Regions from separate parts of the Hyphomicrobium album genome, predicted to be linked through region 1. Evidence: predicted binding sites of a transcription regulator. Region 1 holds the regulator's gene; each other region holds the start of a gene.
The links. The regulator LexA, encoded in region 1, represses DNA repair genes until DNA is damaged. The targets are predictions, from matches to a motif close to TGTTCNNNNTGTGTTCNG.
Positions count from the first base shown of each region.

Region 2: the regulator LexA is predicted to act here: its motif matches at 4,304-4,321, upstream of GIW81_RS07655 (ImuA family protein).
Region 3: the regulator LexA is predicted to act here: its motif matches at 4,029-4,046, upstream of GIW81_RS08880 (adenosylcobalamin-dependent ribonucleoside-diphosphate reductase).

Region 1 is NZ_WMBQ01000001.1:709,775-715,963, forward strand. Features, by position in the region: gene trpC (indole-3-glycerol phosphate synthase TrpC) at 1-609, shown strand, start outside; gene moaC (cyclic pyranopterin monophosphate synthase MoaC) at 606-1,094, shown strand; gene GIW81_RS03440 (molybdopterin molybdotransferase MoeA) at 1,096-2,301, shown strand; gene GIW81_RS03445 (hypothetical protein) at 2,617-2,964, opposite strand; gene GIW81_RS03450 (hypothetical protein) at 3,304-3,585, shown strand; gene lexA (transcriptional repressor LexA) at 4,036-4,740, shown strand; gene GIW81_RS03460 (ComEC/Rec2 family competence protein) at 4,734-6,189, opposite strand, start outside.
Region 2 is NZ_WMBQ01000001.1:1,580,356-1,586,544, reverse strand. Features, by position in the region: gene GIW81_RS07675 (twin-arginine translocation signal domain-containing protein) at 1-911, opposite strand, end outside; gene GIW81_RS07670 (DUF1007 family protein) at 1,035-1,733, opposite strand; gene GIW81_RS07665 (zinc ABC transporter substrate-binding protein) at 1,863-2,840, shown strand; gene GIW81_RS19030 (L,D-transpeptidase) at 2,913-3,938, opposite strand; gene GIW81_RS07655 (ImuA family protein) at 4,562-5,398, shown strand; gene GIW81_RS07650 (Y-family DNA polymerase) at 5,316-6,189, shown strand, end outside.
Region 3 is NZ_WMBQ01000001.1:1,850,631-1,856,819, reverse strand. Features, by position in the region: gene GIW81_RS08895 (prephenate/arogenate dehydrogenase family protein) at 1-240, shown strand, start outside; gene GIW81_RS08890 (gamma-glutamylcyclotransferase) at 243-929, shown strand; gene GIW81_RS08885 (hypothetical protein) at 963-1,397, opposite strand; gene GIW81_RS08880 (adenosylcobalamin-dependent ribonucleoside-diphosphate reductase) at 1,611-3,968, opposite strand; gene GIW81_RS08875 (hypothetical protein) at 4,093-4,290, opposite strand; gene GIW81_RS08870 (hypothetical protein) at 4,289-4,438, shown strand; gene GIW81_RS08865 (lysophospholipid acyltransferase family protein) at 4,652-5,434, opposite strand; gene GIW81_RS08860 (YdcF family protein) at 5,438-6,046, opposite strand.

The DNA of each region.
Region 1 (6,189 bases):
AAAGGGCTGATCCGCGCCGACTTCGATCCGCCGGCGCTGGCCAAGGCCTACGAGGCGGGCGGCGCAGCATGCCTCTCGGTGCTGACGGACGGCCCTTCGTTCCAGGGCGCCCCCGAATTCCTGACCGCGGCACGCAAGGCGACGTCGCTGCCGGCGTTGCGCAAGGACTTCATGCTCGACACCTATCAGGTGGCGGAAGCGCGCGCCTGGGGCGCCGACTGCATCCTCATCATCCTCGCCCAAGTCGACGACGCGACGGCGCGCGACCTCGCCCAGGCGGCGAAGGACTGGGGCATGGACGCCATCGCCGAGGTGCACGACGAGGCCGAGCTCGACCGCGCCCTACCACTCGACTGCCGCCTCATCGGCATCAACAATCGCAACCTCAAGACCTTCGAGGTCACGCTGGAGACGACCGAGCGGCTCGCGCCGCGCGTGCCCAAGGATCGCATCGTTGTCGGCGAGAGCGGCATCTTCACGCCAGCCGACATCGCTCAGCTCGAGCGCTTCGGCGTCAACACGTTCCTCGTGGGTGAGAGCCTCATGCGCCAGGCCGACGTCACCGCGGCGACGCGCACTCTCCTCGCCCGCGCCGAGGCCGCCCAATGAGCGAGAAGCTCACGCACATCGACGCCAAGGGCGAGGCGCGCATGGTCGACGTCTCCGACAAGGCGGCAACGGCGCGCACCGCCACGGCCGAAGGCTTCGTCAGCATGGCGCCGGAAACACTCGCGCTGCTGCAGTCGGGCGAGGCGCCGAAAGGCGACGTGCTCGCCACCGCGCGCATCGCCGGCATCATGGCGGCGAAGCGCACGCACGAGCTGATCCCGCTTTGCCACCAGCTCAACCTCACCAAGGTCGTCGTCGACCTCGAGCCGAGCGAGACCCCCGTCGGCGTGCGCGTCACGGCGGAAGCCAAGCTCACCGGGCAGACCGGCGTCGAGATGGAGGCGCTCACCGCCGTCTCCGTCGCCTGCCTCACGCTCTACGACATGCTGAAGGCCGTCGACCGCGACATGAGCATCGAGGGCGTGCGCGTCACCCACAAGGCGGGCGGCCGCTCGGGCGAATACCCGCCTAAGAAAGGCAAGTGAGATGGCGCTGCTCCCCGTCGACGAGGCGCTGCGGCGCATCCTCGATGGCGCGTCCGCGCTCGGCACTGAGCGCGTCGATCTCCTCGCCGCCGCCGACCGCGTGCTGGCCGAGGACGTCACCGCAAACCTGACGCAGCCGCCGTTCGACGCTTCCGCGATGGACGGCTATGCCGTGCGCGCGGCCGACGTCGCCAGCGTGCCGGCCGCACTCGAGGTGATCGGTGAATCGAACGCCGGCGGACCCTTCGCGGGCGAGGTCGGGCCGAGCCAAACGGTGCGCATCTTCACCGGCGCCAGCGTGCCCCAGGGCGCCGATGCCGTCGTCATCCAGGAGGATACGGAGCGCGCCGGCGACAGCCTCACCGTGCGCGAGGCGGCCAAGCCAGGCGCCAATATTCGCCGGGCCGGGGACGATTTCCGTATCGGCGACACGCTCCTGCGCGCCGGACGCCTGCTCGATGCCTCGGCGATCACGCTGGCTGCGGCCGGCGGCAACGCCGGAATCAGCGTGCGCCGCGCCCCCGTCGTCGCCATCCTCGCCACCGGCGACGAGCTGGTCGAGCCCGGCCGCACGCCCGGGCCGGGGCAGATCGTGTCGTCCAACCCCTACGGCCTGGCGGCGCTCGTCCGCCGCTTCGGCGGGGAACCGTGGCTGCTCGGCATTGCCGCCGACACGCTCGAAGACTTGCAGGCCAAACTCGCCACCGCGGCCGACGCCGACATTCTGGTGACCATCGGCGGCGCCTCGGTGGGCGACCGCGACCTGGTCAAGCCGGCGCTGGAAGCCCGCGGGCTGGCCCTCGATTTCTGGAAGGTCGCCGTCCGCCCCGGCAAGCCCATGCTCTTCGGCCGTCTCGCCGCCCAGCGCGTCCTCGGCCTGCCCGGCAACCCGCTGTCCTGCCTGATCGCCGCGCGCCTTTTCCTGGTGCCGCTGATGTTCCGCCTGCTGGGGCGCACGGACGCGCCGCTCGACGAGCGGGCCGCGGTGCTGGCGCACCCCATGGAGGCGAACGGGCCGCGCCAGCACTACATGCGTGGCACGCTGGAGCGCGTCGCCGGCGCCCTGCCGCGCGTCACGGCCCTCGCCTCGCAGGACAGCTCCCACATGTCGGCGCTTGCCGCTGCCGATGTGCTCATCGTGCGCCCGCCCGACGCCCCCGCCGCTGCACCGGGCGACACCGTGCGCGTTCTCCCGCTCGACTTCTGAGAGCCGGAAATACAACCCCTGGTGCTGGGTGAATTAGGCCAGCCGCGTTTTCGACTTAGGACACTCGGTCCTTAGGCCTTCGTTGAGGAACTTCGGCTCAACGTGAGCGTTCGCGGGGGATGGGTTTGGAAAATCAAAAGATAGTTGGACGTCTGGGAAAGCGCCGCGACAAGCTGAAGAGGTGGCTTGCCGATGAGGCTCCGTACGTGGCGGCCGATCAGAAGCATTTGAATGCCAGTACACCCGAACAGGCGTACTGGCATCATGGCTACTATGCTGCACTTTCCGATGTCTTGCAGATGCTGGGTCCGGACATCAATCAAAGATCACGCAGCAAGGGCACATCCAGTTAGTCCCGTTAGGCCGATCGGGGTGGATGGCGTTATCCGGCGGATCGAAGTCATGATAGAGGCGGCATTCCTTTTCGAAGGCCTCTCGCGCTGACTGTGCATAACCGAATTTAAAGTAGCGATACACGCCGATGTAGTCTTGCAGGCGCCCGTGTACGTCGTGATCAGACCGACCGGCGCGTTCAACAGTAATTCCGCCGTGCTCATTAAGGTCGCCCGCAACATAGTTGCCCGGGCGACCTTGCTGAACGTTGCGATTGATGTCTGCGTATGTCAGTGCACAGGGGCCGCTCAGGCCAGAGTTCTTCAGCATTTCATATCTCCACGTTGCGCGGCTCGGGCTTGACCACACGCACGAGAGACGCGAGACTGAATCGTGAAGCTACTGATTCACCCTTGCCGAGCCAGGTAGGGGAAGTGATCGTAAGAGCCGCTGCGCGTGCCCCGCGAGCGGCTCTTTTCGTTCACGAATCGGAGTCTCAAGCCTTTCCCCTAAACGGTCAAGATTGGCCACCCTCAATCACCCGGAACCGTCCGACGCGACGACCGGGCGCGGGCTCAACTTCTCCCTGCACCGCGCCTTCGATCAGTTCGGCAATCGACCACGCATGGTCGGTGAGCCCAAGCGCAGCGGCCGGCGTGGTGCGCAGACGTGGCTCCTGACGAGTTGGAGGACGATGCGAGCGACGAGGTCCCGGCGGTTCAGCCACGGACGTCGCCCTCACACAGCGCGCCTCCGAAGAAGGAGCGCGAGAAGATGGAAGGCGAGCGAACTTTGTTGAAGGGCATCCTATCGAGTGAGGCCGATTTCGAGGTTATCGTGACTGGCCCGGTGGGCGTGAAGGAGATCGAACGGCTCGTCCGCAAGCTTGAGTTCGACAAGGAAATTCTGGCGGAAAAATCCACGAAACCTGGCGAATACGACGACATCTAAGCAATGAGCCCCGGCTTGTGACCGGGGCTCCTGTCTGGCGGCTAAGAACCGCCGAAAATATTCCCAGTGAGGGGGTCAATTCCGACAGCGCTTTCGCCTATTTACCAGAAGCCCACGTCATGGACCCCTCTCCCCATCCTCACTGACGGGTTCAAACCGGGAGGGCGTGGTTATCCCGCTTATCCTTCAACGCTATTGACGTCTCGGGGGCGGCATGTTTCCGGCGCCTGAAGACGTAGCATGTTAGCTCCTCTGCAAACGCGGGGAGGACATGGTTATCGCGTGGCCCACCGACAAGAACATCCCCAAGGCAAATTAGGACGTTTTCCAGCAAATACGGACAGCACCCAACCCCTCTTGCGGAACGCTTAAGGAACGGCTAGGGTACGTTCACGCTTTGTCCAGACAACCTGGAAGGAGCGCCCCGCCGGCCGAGCACCAGGAGGCTTGATGCTCACCGAAAAACAAAAAGAGCTGCTGCTCTTCATCCACGCGCGCATGCAGGACAAAGGCGTGCCGCCGTCCTTCGACGAGATGAAGGATGCACTCGACCTGAAGTCCAAGTCCGGCATCCACCGGCTGATCACGGCCCTCGTCGAGCGCGGCTTCATCCGCCGCCTTCCCCACCGGGCCCGCGCTATCGAAGTCATTCGCCTTCCCGAAAACCAGACGACCCCCGCCGTGCCCAAGCGCGCCGGCTTCCAACCGAGTGTCATCGAGGGCAGCCGCAGCCGCGAATTGTCTACGCCGCCCTCGACTATGATCGACAGCCGCACGGTGTCGGTGCCGGTCATGGGCCGCATCGCCGCCGGCACCCCGATCAGCGCCATCCAGAACCACAGCCACGACATCGCCTGCCCGCCGGACCTCCTCACCAACGGCGAGCATTTCGCCCTCGAGGTGAAGGGCGACTCGATGATCGAGGCGGGTATTCTCGACGGCGACACGGTGATCATCCGCCGCTGCGACACCGCCGAGAACGGCGACATCGTCGTCGCCCTGGTGGATCAGGAGGAGGCTACCCTCAAGCGGCTACGCAAGAAGGGCACCACCATCGCCCTCGAAGCCGCCAACCCCGAGTTCAAGACGCGCATCTTCGGCCCCGATCAGGTCGACATCCAGGGGCGCCTCGTCGGGTTGATGCGCCGCTACTGAAGGCCGGCGGTGCGCCGCCCCTCCGGGTCGAACCCGGCGGGTGCGCCGCGCCGGGCCGGCATCGACCAGGGGCGGGTGCCGCGCGTCCGGGCGACCGTTTCGACACGGATGCTGCCGTCGGCGCCGATATAGAGCGCGTGCGTGCCCTCGCGGCGCGCGGCGAAGAAATCGACAACCGTCTTGGGCGTGGCGCAGCCGCGCGGACTGACCAGGGGTGAAACGAGGATCGCCGCCCGTCGGCAGTCCTCGGCGAAGGCCGCGGGATGTCGTGCCACCGCCACGTCGAGGCCTTTCACCCGGGAGCGGCAGCCGATGCCGTCGCAGGTGAAGGCCCGCGCTTTAGCCGCCTCCTCGACGGCACCCGGTGAGCCATCGTGCTCGAGCCAGCGCTCCAGCTCGAAGTTGGCGCTGCGCGCGCCGATTGCCGACAACACGCCCCCCTCCCCGCGTACGGCGACAAGCTCCCCGTCGCTGCCGATGAGAATGTCGGGGGCCGGCAGCGTCGGTGCCAGGGCAACCCCGCCGGCGATCAGCGCCACGCCGGCGAAGCGCCAGCGCGTCTGCCACAGCATCAGCCACAAACCACCCGCCACCATCAGCAGGAACGCCAGCGTCGGCATCGCCGGAACCGGGAGCACCGCGCCCGGCAGCTCCGCCACGCGACGCGCCGTCCACACCATCGCGTCGATGCCCCAGCCCATCACCCAGAGCGGATAGGCTTCGAGCCCGAACGGCATGGCGACCAGCGCCGCCAGAGCCGCCGGCATGACCAGCAGGTTGCACACCGGCAGGGCGATGAGGTTGGCGATGACGGCGAACTGCTGGCTCTTGTGGAAGTGATAGGCGGCGAACGGCGCCACCGCGGCGCTGGCTATTAGAGTCGACAGCACGATACCGGCAAAGAACACGGCGAGCCGTCCCGCACCGCCCTCCATCAGCGACGCCCAGAGATCGCGCTGGCGCAGGGCCTCGTACACCGCGACCAGCGCCAGCACCGCGGCAAACGACATCTGGAAGCCGACGTCGAACAGGCTTTCGGGAAACGCGATGAGGATAAGCGTCGCGGCCAGCACAACGTTGCGCAAGGCAAGCGCCGGCCGGTCGAGCAGAACGGCCAGGAACATGATGCCGATCATGATCGTCGAGCGCACCGTTGCGAAGGCCGCGCCGGAGATCATCAGATACGCCAATGCGGCGATCAGCGCCGCAGCCGCGGCCCATTTCTTGATCGGATAGCGCAGCGCAATAGCTGGGAAGCACGCGAGCCCCAAGCGCACGATGAAGAACACCGAGCCCGCCATGATCGCCATGTGGAAGCCGGAGATCGACAGGATGTGCAGGATGCCGCTGTCGCGAAACGCCTCGTTCGTCGCCTCCGAGATGCCGCCGCGCTCGCCGGTGATCAGCGCCGTGGCGATGGCGCCGCGTTCTCCCGGCAGCGCCGCGGCG
Region 2 (6,189 bases), 870 kb from region 1:
GCCAGCTCGGCGGCAATGGGCCAAGTGCGTTCGGCAGAGGCGTCGGGGAGCAACATGCGCCGGTGCGCGTCCTCCTCGGCCAGCGACTGCTGATATTCTCCGGCGGTCGCGGCGGCGAACATCGCCTGCTCAGCCGGCCCGAAGTTGTCCCACAGCGCGCGGCGCACGCCGAGGAAGAACGCCGTGCCGTGGCGGTTGAAGCTGGTGCCGGCCGAGTGAGACGCCACGCCCGGCAGGCCGAGCGCATAGCTGATGATGGCGCCGCCGCATTCGGCGGCGAGAACATCGCCGCGCTGCATGGCGCCCGCTAGCTCTCCGGGCTCCAGGGTCACCGGCTCGAGGCCGAGCCCGCGTCCGACGTCGCGTGCCAGACCCTGCAAGTGCGCTGTGCGGCCGGCGAGTGCGGCCATGCTCTCGACGCGCTCGGTCGCAAGCAGGTAGCTGTGACGGCCCGTATGCGCGGCAAGCAATGGCTTCACGCCGAGCTCGCCGGCGAGGTCGTCCCACAGCGCCTGTCCACCGCCGACCGAAACCCACGTCTGCAAATGCTGCGGGCTCATGCCGCGATCGCCCGGCAGACCTGAGAAGAATGCAAGCCCGCGTTGGGCGTCGGGGGCGTCGCCAAAATAGAGGTCGGCGTCGCCCGCGCTGACGGCCGAGAGGCCATCGGCGACGGCAAACGTCGGGACGATGCGATACCGGCCACCGCTCAATTGCATGATGCTTTGGCCGAGACGATGCGCCCAGTCGGCTGGGCCGGCGTAGCCCTCGGCCCACGGCATGGCGAGGCGAAGCTCGTGCAGGTCCGCGGCGACTGCGGGAGCAGCGAGTGTTGGCTGCGCCGTGGCGGACGCAGCTGTTGCCGCGGCGGCAGCCGCACCCGTGGACTTCAGGAATTCGCGCCGGTCCATCGAGCCTATCCCCTCTCGGCAAGCGTCGGCCGCATCAAAGCCGATCGGCGTGTCATTGACAACGGGGAGCACCTTGGACGGTGCGGTCCGGCACAATTGGTAACCGTAAAGTCCGCCAGGGTCCTAGGACTTGGCGCACTCGATGGCGACGCTCCTGCTCGAGCCGATGCTGACCGAGCCGCCACCGCTCATCGGGCCGCTGCTGCCGGGCTGCTGCGCGTTCTGGCCGAGCGCGCTTGAGAACGCATCGCTCAACTGCTGCGTATCGGCGTCTTCGGGCGGCTCGTGGATCGTCGGCTTGCAGGTCGTTGGGGCGTTGGCGCTGAGCTTGATCGGATCGGCCTCGGCGAAGTCGAAAGCGATGAAGTAGCTGGAATCGAACACCGCGAAATTAAAGCCCGTGGCGTCCGCCGGCACTGGTTGCTCGAGCGGCAGCGTGAAGTGCAGCGTGAGGATGCCCTTGTCGGTGTACTCCAGCCAGTAATCGACCGGCGGATTGAATTTGAGCGGCTTGTCGCCGAGCTTGGCGAAGGTGAAGTATTCGAACTCTTTGAGCCCGTCGATGTTGACCTGCGCCAGCTCCTTCAGCTCCTCGCGGTCGTACTTGCCGTCGCCGTTCTTATCGAGACCTTCGATCGCCTGTTGCGTGTAGATCTCGTCGAACGTCCACGCCTGCTGCAGGCCCGTGATGGCCGCTTTTTCGTAGAGGACCGTCTCCTTCATCGTCACCCACACGTGCGGATGGGCGAGCGCCTGCGAGGTCGCGCCGCTCAGACCGGCGACCGCCGTCGCCATGGCGAGTATCGATGTCGGGGCGCGCAATTCGCTTCTCCTCTCGGATGCCGGCAGCCAGTCCAGGGGATGGAGCAGGAACGTGGCGGTTGCGTGATGGCCGGCGCTGGAATAGGTTGCACCGGATATTATCACATCCACCAATCGATGGATATTCGCATGGCAGGCGCCCCCTGGACGCTGGGACAGACTGTGCTCGGCGCGTTCGCCGCCAGGTTGAGGCAGGTTGTCCTCGCTACCGCGCTTGTCGCTGTCCTCGGCCCGGCGATGGCCCGTGCCGAGGTCACCGACGTCGTCGTCACCATCAAGCCCATCCATTCGCTGGTCGCGCAGGTGATGCAAGGGGTCGGCGTCCCGGTGCTGCTGGTCGACGGGGCCGCCTCGCCACATAGCTTCTCTCTCCGGCCGTCGCAGGTGCGCGCCATCAATAGGGCGGGGGTGTTCATCCGCGTGTCCGAGCGGCTGGAGCCGTTCACCGGCAAGATCGTTCGCTCCCTTCCGGACGACGTGCAACTCGTGACCCTCGCCGACATGCCGGGCGTCAGGCTGTTGAGCCGGCGCGAGGACGGCAGCTTCGACGACCACGTCCATGTCGCCGGCGACAGCCACGACGCGGTGAAGGACAGTCACCTCTGGCTCGACCCGGACAACGCCAAGGTCATCGGCAATTACGTCGCCGGCGTGCTCAGCGCGCGCTATCCGCAGCATGCCGAGCGCTTCAAGGCCAACGCCGAGCGGTTGCGTGGCGAGATCGACGCGCTGACCAGCGAGCTCGAAGCCGTGACGCAGCCGCTGCGCGACCGGCCGTTCGTCGTCTTTCACGACGCCTACCAGTATTTCGATGCGCGCTTCCGCCTCGATGCCGTCGGCTCGATCACCGTGAGCCCCGAAGTTCAGCCGAGCGCCAAACGCCTGACCGAGCTGCGCCGGAAGATCCGCTCGCTCAAGGCCGTGTGCGTGTTCGCCGAGCCGTTTTTTCAGCCGGCTCTCGTTGCTGCCGTCATCGAGGACACCGATGCGCGGGCCGGGACGCTCGACCCGGAAGGGTTGAGCCTCGAGCCCGGGCCACGCCTCTACTTCCAGCTGATGCGCAATCTCGCCGCCAGCTTGAAATCGTGCCTTACCCCGGCGACCTGAGCCGGCGGGCACAAACGAAAAGGGCAGCGCCTTGGTGCTGCCCTTTGCAATTTCATTGCGCGCGATCTGAGCTTAGAGCGCGGCGCTCTTGCCGGGCTCGGCCGACTGAGCCGACGTCGCCTTCTTGGCGTCCTCGGCCGCCTTCTTGGCGGCTTCGGCGGCGGCGCGGGCAGCCTCGGCAGCCTTGGCTGCAGCGGCGGCGGCGCGCTCCGCAATGGCCACGGCGTCCTCGTGTGGCGCCGGCTTCTTGTGCGCCTCGGCCTTCTTCACCGGCTTCTTCTCGAGCGGCTTCTCGGCGGCCGCGGCGAGTGCCGCCTCGTCGGCCGACGGATCGACGGCAGGAGCGCCCATGTCGTTGGCGCCCGTGTCGCTGGTCGCGGCGACCGTCTCGACGTTGGCTGCGGGCGTACGCATGCGGATGCTGCGCGGCGGCGCCTTGTAAGTCGGTGCCTCGGCAGCGGCGGCGGCCATCGGGTTATACGGAGCCGGCTCGTCGCCAGACGCCACGGCCTGGCTGTTGAAGCGCTGCCACGTCACCGTCACCTTGGTGCCGACGGGAACCTTTGGATAGAGGTCGAGCACGTCGTCGTTGAGCATGCGGATGCAGCCCTTCGACACCGCTTGGCCGATCGTCCACGGGGCGTCGGTGCCGTGAATGCGATAGGTGCTGGAGCCGAGGTACATGGCGCGCACGCCGAGCGGGTTCATCCGGTGGCCACCGGGGACCCACAGCGGAAGCTTCGGGTTCTCACGCAGCATCTCGGGCGTCGGACGCCACGATGGATTGATGCGCTTGTCGGTGACCGAGGTCGTGCCCTGCCAGCGGCTCTGCTCGCGCGGCACGGCGATCGGGTAGCTCGTGGCCGTCCCTGCCTTGGTGATGAGGTACAGCCGGCGATCGCCGAAGCTGACGATGACCTGGCCGGCGGTATATTTCTGATCGAACGAGACGGTTTGCTTGCCGCCGCCCCATTCCTGACTGCCGCCCCAAAGGAATTCGAACAGACCCTGGGCATGCGCCTGGGACGTCGCGATGGGAACAATGGCAACGGTGAGGGCTGCCACGGCAATAGAACTCATCAGACCGCGAGATGGCATTACTGAATGGCTCCGGAGGTTCGCTCAGTTGGTAGGGAGCTTGAGGGCGATATGGTGAATGCCACGTATATATCAGTCCCACTTTGTCGCGGCAGAGCATGCAGGACACAGTTGTGGTCGTATCGCACCTGCGAGCACGCTTTCAGGATTTTCCGCTCTAGCTGTTTCCTGGATGCACGGCCAAGCGCCTGAAAACCCGGCAAATCGGCGCCTAAGGGTGCGGCATCCCCGTCGCCTGCCGAATCGATTCGCCTGTTGGCAAGATCTCAGCTGTGGAAAATTTGCATCTTAGTGCGGGGGTGGCTGCAACCTTTATTCTCCCCTTTTGTTCCCTGTTTGATCTTGACCCGAAACCTCACCCAGTCTAGAACAAAAAAAGAACGCAGCGGCATTCGAGCTGCCGTTGCCTCGGTTGTTGCGAGAGCGTTCCAATGCTGCAGAGGGTCCCACCCCCCACCCCACCGTCCGACCTTCTGCAGCGGATCTCGCGGCCAGAGCCAAGCCCCAGTGCGTGTCCGCGTAACGGGTTGCGTAGCGTAAGGCTTGGCGGCTCTAGCCCAAACCGGAACGGCGAGTCCCTCCTCGCCGTTCCGGCGGGCCAGCTACCGCACAACAAGACGAATGTGCTCGCCGATTTGCGCACGCGCATCACGCAGCTGGAGCGTGGCGCTGCCTGCCTCGCCTCCTCATCCATTGCACCTCAGCAAGATCAAGCGCCGCGCCTATGGACGCTCGGAGACGCTGATCTCGACCAGCGTCTTGGCGGAAGCCTCGATGCGCTTTCTCTGCACGAGCTGAAGCCCGAGCTATTCGGACCGGACGCGGGAGCGGGCTCCAGCGCCGGCAACTGGGCGGCCGCGCTCGGCTTCGCCCTGCGCCTCGCGGTGCGCCGCCTGGAGAGCATGGAAGCTTCGCAAGGCGGCGCTTCCCGTATCCTGTGGTGCTGGCCGTCCGCGTTTGCGCGCGAGCTCGGCGCCCCGCACGGGCATGGCCTTGCCGCGCTCGGACTTAAACCTTCCGCCTGGCTGTTCGCCGAGACGGCGCGCGCCAGCGATGCTTTGTGGGCCATGGAGGAGGGCCTGCGCTCCGAGAGCCTCGCCCTTGTCATCGGCGTGGTGGACGAGGCGGAGCTGACGCCCGCGCGCCGCTTGAGCCTGGCGGCGGCAGAGCATTCCACGCCCTGTCTCATCGTCACCGATCCGCGGCTGTCGCCTGCGGGATCGACCGCCACCCGCTGGCGGGTCGGGTCGCGCCAAAGCGCCTCGCATCCCTTCGACGGGGCTGCGCCGGGGGCTTCGCACTACGCCGTCGCCTTGGAACGTTGCCGGCATCGCCCGCTGACACGCGAGCCTGTGCCCTCTCTCTTGGAATGGTCGGATGAAACGCATCGTTTCCGTGTGGCTGCCACTGTGGCCCATCGAGCGGATGCACCGCGCGCAGCCATCGCTGGTTCCCGGTGAGGCGCCGCTCGCCCTGGTCGAGGCGGGCACGCACGGCATCCGCATTACCGCCGTCAACCCGCAAGCGGCGGAGCAAGGCGCGCGCATCGGTCAGGCCCTCGCCGATGCGCGCGCAGCTTTGCCCGCGCTGTTGACGCAACCGGCCGATCGGCGCCGGGACCGCACGGCGCTGTTGCGCCTCGCCCGCTGGTGTGGCCGCTACGGTCCCAACCGCAACATCGACGGCGATGACGGCCTGTGGATCGACATCACCGGCGTGGCGCACCTCTATGGCGGCGAGAGGCAACTCGTCGGCGATCTCATCGACAGGCTGTCGCGCTTTCATCTGACCGCACGCGTCGGTCTCGCCGATACGCTCGGCGCCGCGCACGCGTTGGCCCGCTTCGCGCCGTCACCGGCGATCGCCGCGGAAGGCGAGGCGGAAGCCTGCCTCGCGCGGTTGCCGGTCGAAGCGCTGCGGCTCGCACCCGATACGGTGCTGCTCTTGAAGCGACTCGGCCTCAAGCGCATCGGCGATCTCTATCGTCTGCCGCGCGCCGCCCTGCAGCGCCGCTTCCGTTCGGCAAAGGGCGTCGAGGCGGTGCTGATGCGGCTCGACCAGGCGCTGGGCGAGCGCTCCGAGCCGTGCCGGCCGCTCATCGAGCCGCCGGCCCTCTATGTGCAACGCTCATGGCCCGATCCGCTCATCTCGCCCGAGCAGCTCGAAGCCGAGACGGCGCGGCTCGCCGAGGAGCTTTGCACTCATCTGGCATCGCGCGGGCTTGGCGCCCGCCGGCTCTGCCTGTCGCTCT
Region 3 (6,189 bases), 1.1 Mb from region 1:
TTCCTGAACAACAAGGAAGCGGTCATGGAGATGCTGCGCCGCTTCTCCGACGACCTCGCCGAGCTGAAGCGCGCCATCGAGGCGGACGACGGCGACACGCTATTCCGCCGCTTCGCCGACGCACGCGCCATCCGCCGCGGGATTATCGCCGCCGGCCAGGATACGCCGGCGCCCGACTTCGGCCGCGCGCATGGGGCAAGTCCCGGCCCGACCGACGAGGAAAGCGGAAAAAGCAAATAGCGATGGCGGACGCGCATGATCTCTGGATCTTCGCTTACGGCTCGCTGATGTGGCGACCGGGGTTCGAAGCCGAGGAGGTGGTGCATGCCCGGCTCGTCGGCTGGCGACGCAGCTTCTGCATCTATTCCCGTTTTCATCGCGGGTCGGATCGCCGTCCCGGACTGGTGCTGGGGCTTGACCGCGGCGGCATGTGCGAGGGGATCGCTTTCCGGGTCTCGGCCAGCAATGCGCGGCAAACGCTGCGCTACCTACGCGAGCGCGAGCAAGTCGGAAGCGTCTATCGCGAGGCGCTCGTACCGGTAACGCTGCTGACCGGCGAGCGCCCCGAGGTGATGGCGCTAGCGTTTCTCGTCGAGCGGGCGCATCCGAGCTACGCTGGCGATCTCCCGCTCGCCGAACAGGCGCACGTCATCCGGGGGGGCATCGGCCGCTCGGGCAACAACATCGACTATCTGGCTAGCACGCTGGCGCATCTCGCCGCGCTGGGCATTCGCGAGCGGCCGCTCGAGCGGCTGCAGGCGATCGTCGGCACGTTTGCGGCACGCGGGCCGGGCGACCGGCATACGCGGGCCACGGCGGCGTCGATGGTGCGGGTGTTCGGAAGGCGTCCGGCACACGCCAGACGGCTCAAGGCCGAGGACCTACAGCGCTTCTGCTATCGCACGGTGCTGACCGCGCGCGACGAGTAAGGCGTATGGATGAGAATGCGGACCGCGCCAGGATTAGTGGGCGCGGCCACCCACGAGGCGGGCGATGTCGGCCTCGACCTGGCCCGTGCGCAGATCGAACTCGATCAGCTTGCCGAGCTTGGAGTTGTCGGCGAGCAGGTGCACGTGCACTTCGTCGGCACCGAGCTCGGCGCCGCGCTGGCGGATCTCGGCGAGATTGAGCGAGGGGGCGCCGTTACCGACGCGGCCGATCGACAGCGCTTCGGCGCGGCCATTGGCGCGGCGGCGGACGAGAACGAAATTGGCGGCTGGGAGCGGCGGGCACTCCAGCAGCTCGTAGACGCTGTGAACGTAACGCTTGCCGGAAGCGCCCGACCAGAAATGAAAGCGGGTGCGCTCCTGTGCGCGAGAGGCTCGCTCGGCTTGTTCGTCTTCGGCGAGGGAACGCTGCGCCCGATACAGGGCGAGCTCAATGATACGCGCAACCATTACTGCAGATCCCTTGGCGGACTTGCGATTCGTGCTCTGTTCGACGCTCTTTTCTTTTCGTGCCAGCCTATTCCGCATTGCTTAACGATGCCCCTGGTTTGGAGCCGAATTGTGGCTCCATATCTGTGATTTTTGGGCAGAGTGAACGCAAAATTGCCGTGTGTCGCGAACGCCGCGGGCCTCGCATCGCGTGTGCAACGCGAGGCACAATTGTCAGCCGCAGCGAGAGAAACCGCAGGCGTTGCAAACCCAGCAACCTTCCTGCTGGACATAGTCTGCCGACGAGCATCTCGGGCACAGCCGCAGGCGCGTCGGCTGCCGCGCAGTATTGGTGCTTTGCGCGGCGCCGCTCACCGCCTCGCCTTGCCGCCGAACTTCACCGAGCGCCATACTTGCTTCCTCGCTCTGCAGGAAACCGGTGCGCCGCATGTGCGTCTCGATCACCTCGCCGATGGCGGCGAGGAGGCTCGGCACGTAGCGGCCGCCCATCCACTGGCCACCCTGCGGGTCGAAGACGGCCTTGAGCTCGTCGGCCACGAACGTCACGTCGCCGCCGCGCCTGAAGACGGCGCTGATCATGCGGGTGAGCGCCACGGTCCAGGCATAGTGCTCGAGGTTGCGGGTGTTGATGAAGATCTCGAACGGGCGCCTCCGGCCATTGTGTTCGATGTCGTTGATCGTCACGTAGATCGCGTGGTCGTTGGCCGGCCACTTGAGCTTGTACGTGAAGCCGGAGAGAACGCCATCGCGCTCCAGCGGCGGGGCCATGTAGACGACCCCGGCGCGCTCGTGCGGTGCAGCGACCTCGACGATGGGTTTGACGGCCTTCGCAGGCGGGGACGGGCCAGCTGCCGGCGCGGACTGCAGGACGGCGCCGGTGACCGGGTTGGGCCGGTAGGTCGTGCAGCCCTTGAGACCACGCGCATGCGCCTCGAGGTAGATATCCTTGAAGTCCTCGAAGGAAATGTCCTCCGGGCAGTTGATCGTCTTGGAGATGGCGCTGTCGACCCACGGCTGCAGCGCCGCCTGCATGGCGAGATGCTCGGCTGGCGTCAGATCCGCGGCGCGCACGAACGCATCCGGCAGAGCGGCGGTCGGGCCGAACTGCCGGCGGAACGCAGCATGGGCGTAATCTTCGACCGTTTCCTCGCGGGCGCTGCCGTCGCGGCTGAGCAGACGGCGGCTGTAGCGGTAGTCGAACACGGGCTCCACGCCACTGGAGACGTTGCCGGCGAGGAGCGAGATCGTCCCGGTCGGCGCGATCGAGGTGAGACAGCCGTTGCGGATGCCGTGCCGGCGGATCGCGGCGCGTACCTCCTTGTCGAGGAGGGCAACGTTGGGGCTCGCCAGGAAGCGCTCGGCATCGAACAGCGGGAAGGCGCCCTTCTCTTCGGCGAGTTCGCTGCTCGCCGCATAGGCGGCGTTCTGGATGGCGGCCATCCACGTGCCGGCGAGCTTGGCTGCCTCGTCCGTGCCGTAGCGAACGCCGCAGAAGATCAGCGCGTCCGCCAGCCCGGTGACGCCGAGACCGATGCGCCGCTTGGCGAACGCCTCTTCGCGCTGGGCCGGCAGCGGATAGTTCGAGACGTCGATGACGTTGTCGAGGAAGCGGACGGCCACCTTCACGCGCTCGGCGAGCTTGCCGACGTCGAGATGGGCGTCGCCCGTGAACGGCTTCTCGATGAGCCGCGCCAGATTGATCGAGCCCAGCAGGCAGGCGCCGAACGGCGGCAACGGCTGCTCGCCGCAGGGGTTCGTGGCGTGGATCTCCTCGCAGTAGTTGAGGTTATTGCGGGCGTTGACGCGGTCGATGAACACCACACCCGGCTCGGCGAAATCGTACGTGGCGCGCATGATGCGCTCCCACAACGCCCGCGCCGGCAGCGTGCGGTAGACCTTGCCGCCGAACTTCAGATCCCAGGCGCGATCGCCGCGCACGGCCTCGAGGAAGGCGTCGGTGACGAGCACCGACAGATTGAAGTTGCGCAGCTTGGCCGGGTCGGCCTTCGCGCCGATAAAGGCCTCGATGTCGGGATGGTCGCAATGCAGCGTCGCCATCATGGCGCCGCGCCGGGCACCGGCCGACATGATCGTGCGGCACATGGCGTCCCACACTTCCATGAAGCTGACCGGTCCGGAGGCATCCGCTCCGATCGAGGCGACGGGTGCTCCCTTGGGACGGAGCGTGGAGAAATCGTGGCCGATGCCGCCGCCCTGCTGCATGGTCAGCGCCGCGTCCTTCACGCCGTCGAAAATGGCGCTGAGGTCGTCCTCGATCTTGCCGAGCACGAAGCAGTTGAAGAGCGTCACCGCGCGGCCAGTGCCGGCCCCGGCGAGGATGCGGCCGGCGGGCAGGAAGCCCAGATCGGCCATTCCGTCGTGGAAGCGCTTCGCCCACTGCTCGCGCCCCCGCTTGCCGCCCTTTTCGACGGCCGCGGCTGCACGAGCGACGCGCCAGAACGTGTCATCGAGCGACGAATCGACCGGCGCACCGCCTGCATCTTTCAGGCGGTATTTGAGCTCCCAGATATCGCGAGAAATCGGCGGGGAGACATCGGCTGCGTCGGGCATCAGGCGGTCCTGCATCTCGGCCCACCAATATGGGGGCGAGGCGGCGCAAAGTCAATAAAATGTTCCTATTAAGTTCCCTATAAGTTCTTGTCGGTGCAACCGCTCGCGATGGCCGCCAACCGCGTCAACCCGATGGCAGCGAAGGTGCCTCGATGCCGTTCTGCACAACTTTGCACGCGGCGCACTGAATGGCCCCGCTGGACCATTGATAGAATGTGATACAGCCGCATTCGCAGCACCACATTTCGGGTTCGTGCTGCTCAGTAGATTGCGCGTGGTTGCGACGCTTACGTTCGAAATCCAGATCGATGAGGTTCGACATGGCTAAAGCTTCCACCAAGGCCGCCGCGAAGGCCCGCCCCACCGGTAGTTATGTTGCGCCGGCCTCCGCCAAGGCGAAGACCGCCGTCATTCAGCGCAAGCCGAAGGCGGCACCTGCCAAGGCTAAGCCGGCGGCCAAGAAAAAGTAGTTGTCGAATTCAGTTCAGTTTTCCGCATCGGACGATTTACCGCCGTGATGGAAGTGAATGCGTCGCCCGACAGGGCGGCGCTTTTACTTTTCCGGCGATGCGAGGACGCGAAGTTCGGCCCGAATTTCCACACGAACTGCGCACGTCTGCGCAATTTGTTGATTAATCTATTAAAATCTTGGTTACAGATTGGCTGCCCAACTCGCGGAGCGGCTACGCCAAGATGCTCTCAGCCCGCGCCACGGTTTCGGCCGAGATAGGTGGCGGATTGGGGGAGCGCGCGGCTTCCACGATCAGCCGGCTCGCCGCACCCTCGATGCGCTTCTGCAACTCCGCTTTGAACTCGGCGCGCGGCAGACCCGGTGGCAACGCGTCGAGGATCTCAACGATGATCGTGCCCGGATAGCGGACCCATTCTCGCCGGGGCCAGTAGAGCCCCGAGTTGAGCGCAAGCGGCACGCACGGCAATCCCAGGCCTTCGTAGAGCGCCACGGCGCCCGGTTTGTAGTCGGGTTCAGCCCCTGGCGCACGTCGCGTACCCTCGGGGAAGAGGACGATCTCGCGGCCGGCGGCGGCACGATCCTGCGCGTCACGCACGAGATGGCGCAGGGCTGCGGGCCCGCGCTCACGCCGAACGAAGACGTGCTCGAACTTACGTGAGAACCAGCCGTAGAAGGGAATGAGGGTCAGCTCCCATTTCATCACCATTGCCGGGTCGGTGAAGATCGGGATCAGTGCGAACGTATCCCAGGCGGACTGGTGCTTTGAGGCGACGAGGTACGGCGGCTTCGGCAGCTTGTCGCGACCGCGGACCTCCATGCGCGTGCCCACGACCCATCGCAGCAGCCATAGCGAGACGATGGCGTGGGCCTTGAGGCCAGCCATGGCCCAACGGCGTGGGCCGAAAAGCAGGAACGACCCGCCCACGACGAAGATCGCGGTGCTCAGGTAGAAAAGCACTGCGAACACGAGCGAGCGGATGAGCGTCAGAGACAAGGCTCAAAAGATCCCAGCTGCGGGATTCTCGGCCGGCATCTCGGCCACCGAATTTGGCTGCGTCGAGCGCAGCAGGCGGGCGATGGTGAAATGCGCCGCCGCCGGAAGGAATTTGAAGTATTCCGAAACGAGCGTGCGGGTGACCGATGCATGCAGCCACCAGCGCGTCGGCGGGAAATTGTTGGGTATCACCGGGTGCGGAATGAGCTCCGTGGAAGGCAGCGCCAGCGCCAACTCCGCGAGGCTGCGCGGCATGTGGTAGCTCGCCGTCACCACTATTAGGCTGCCGTAGCCGTGCGACACCGCCCACGCGCGGGTCTCGTTGGCGTTGCCGGCCGTATCGAGCGCGGCGTAGCCGATGTCCACGCAGCAGTCGAACTTGTCTTCGGGAAGGCCGGAGATCTCGAGCAGCGCCTTCTTGCCCGTGCGGCGGAAGACGCCGGAGATCAGCATGCGCTGGGCACGGCCCTCGTCCAGCAGACGCGCGCCCTCGGCGATGCGCATGCTCTCGCCGGTGAGGACCACGATACCGTCCGCGTGGGGATTGTTGTCGGCAGGAAATCGCGTGACGACGCTGGCGAACAGGACAAAGCCCAGTGCCAGCAAGGACACTGCCGCTCCCAGCCCGATGATCAAAGCTCGCCGCAAGCTGCTCATCGCAAGCGCCGCCTACGTTGTCCGTCCTTAGTCGCCCGCGCCATTGAGCGTCGGCGCAGACTACCCGATTTGATCCCTATTTCGACAGGTCTCATTAT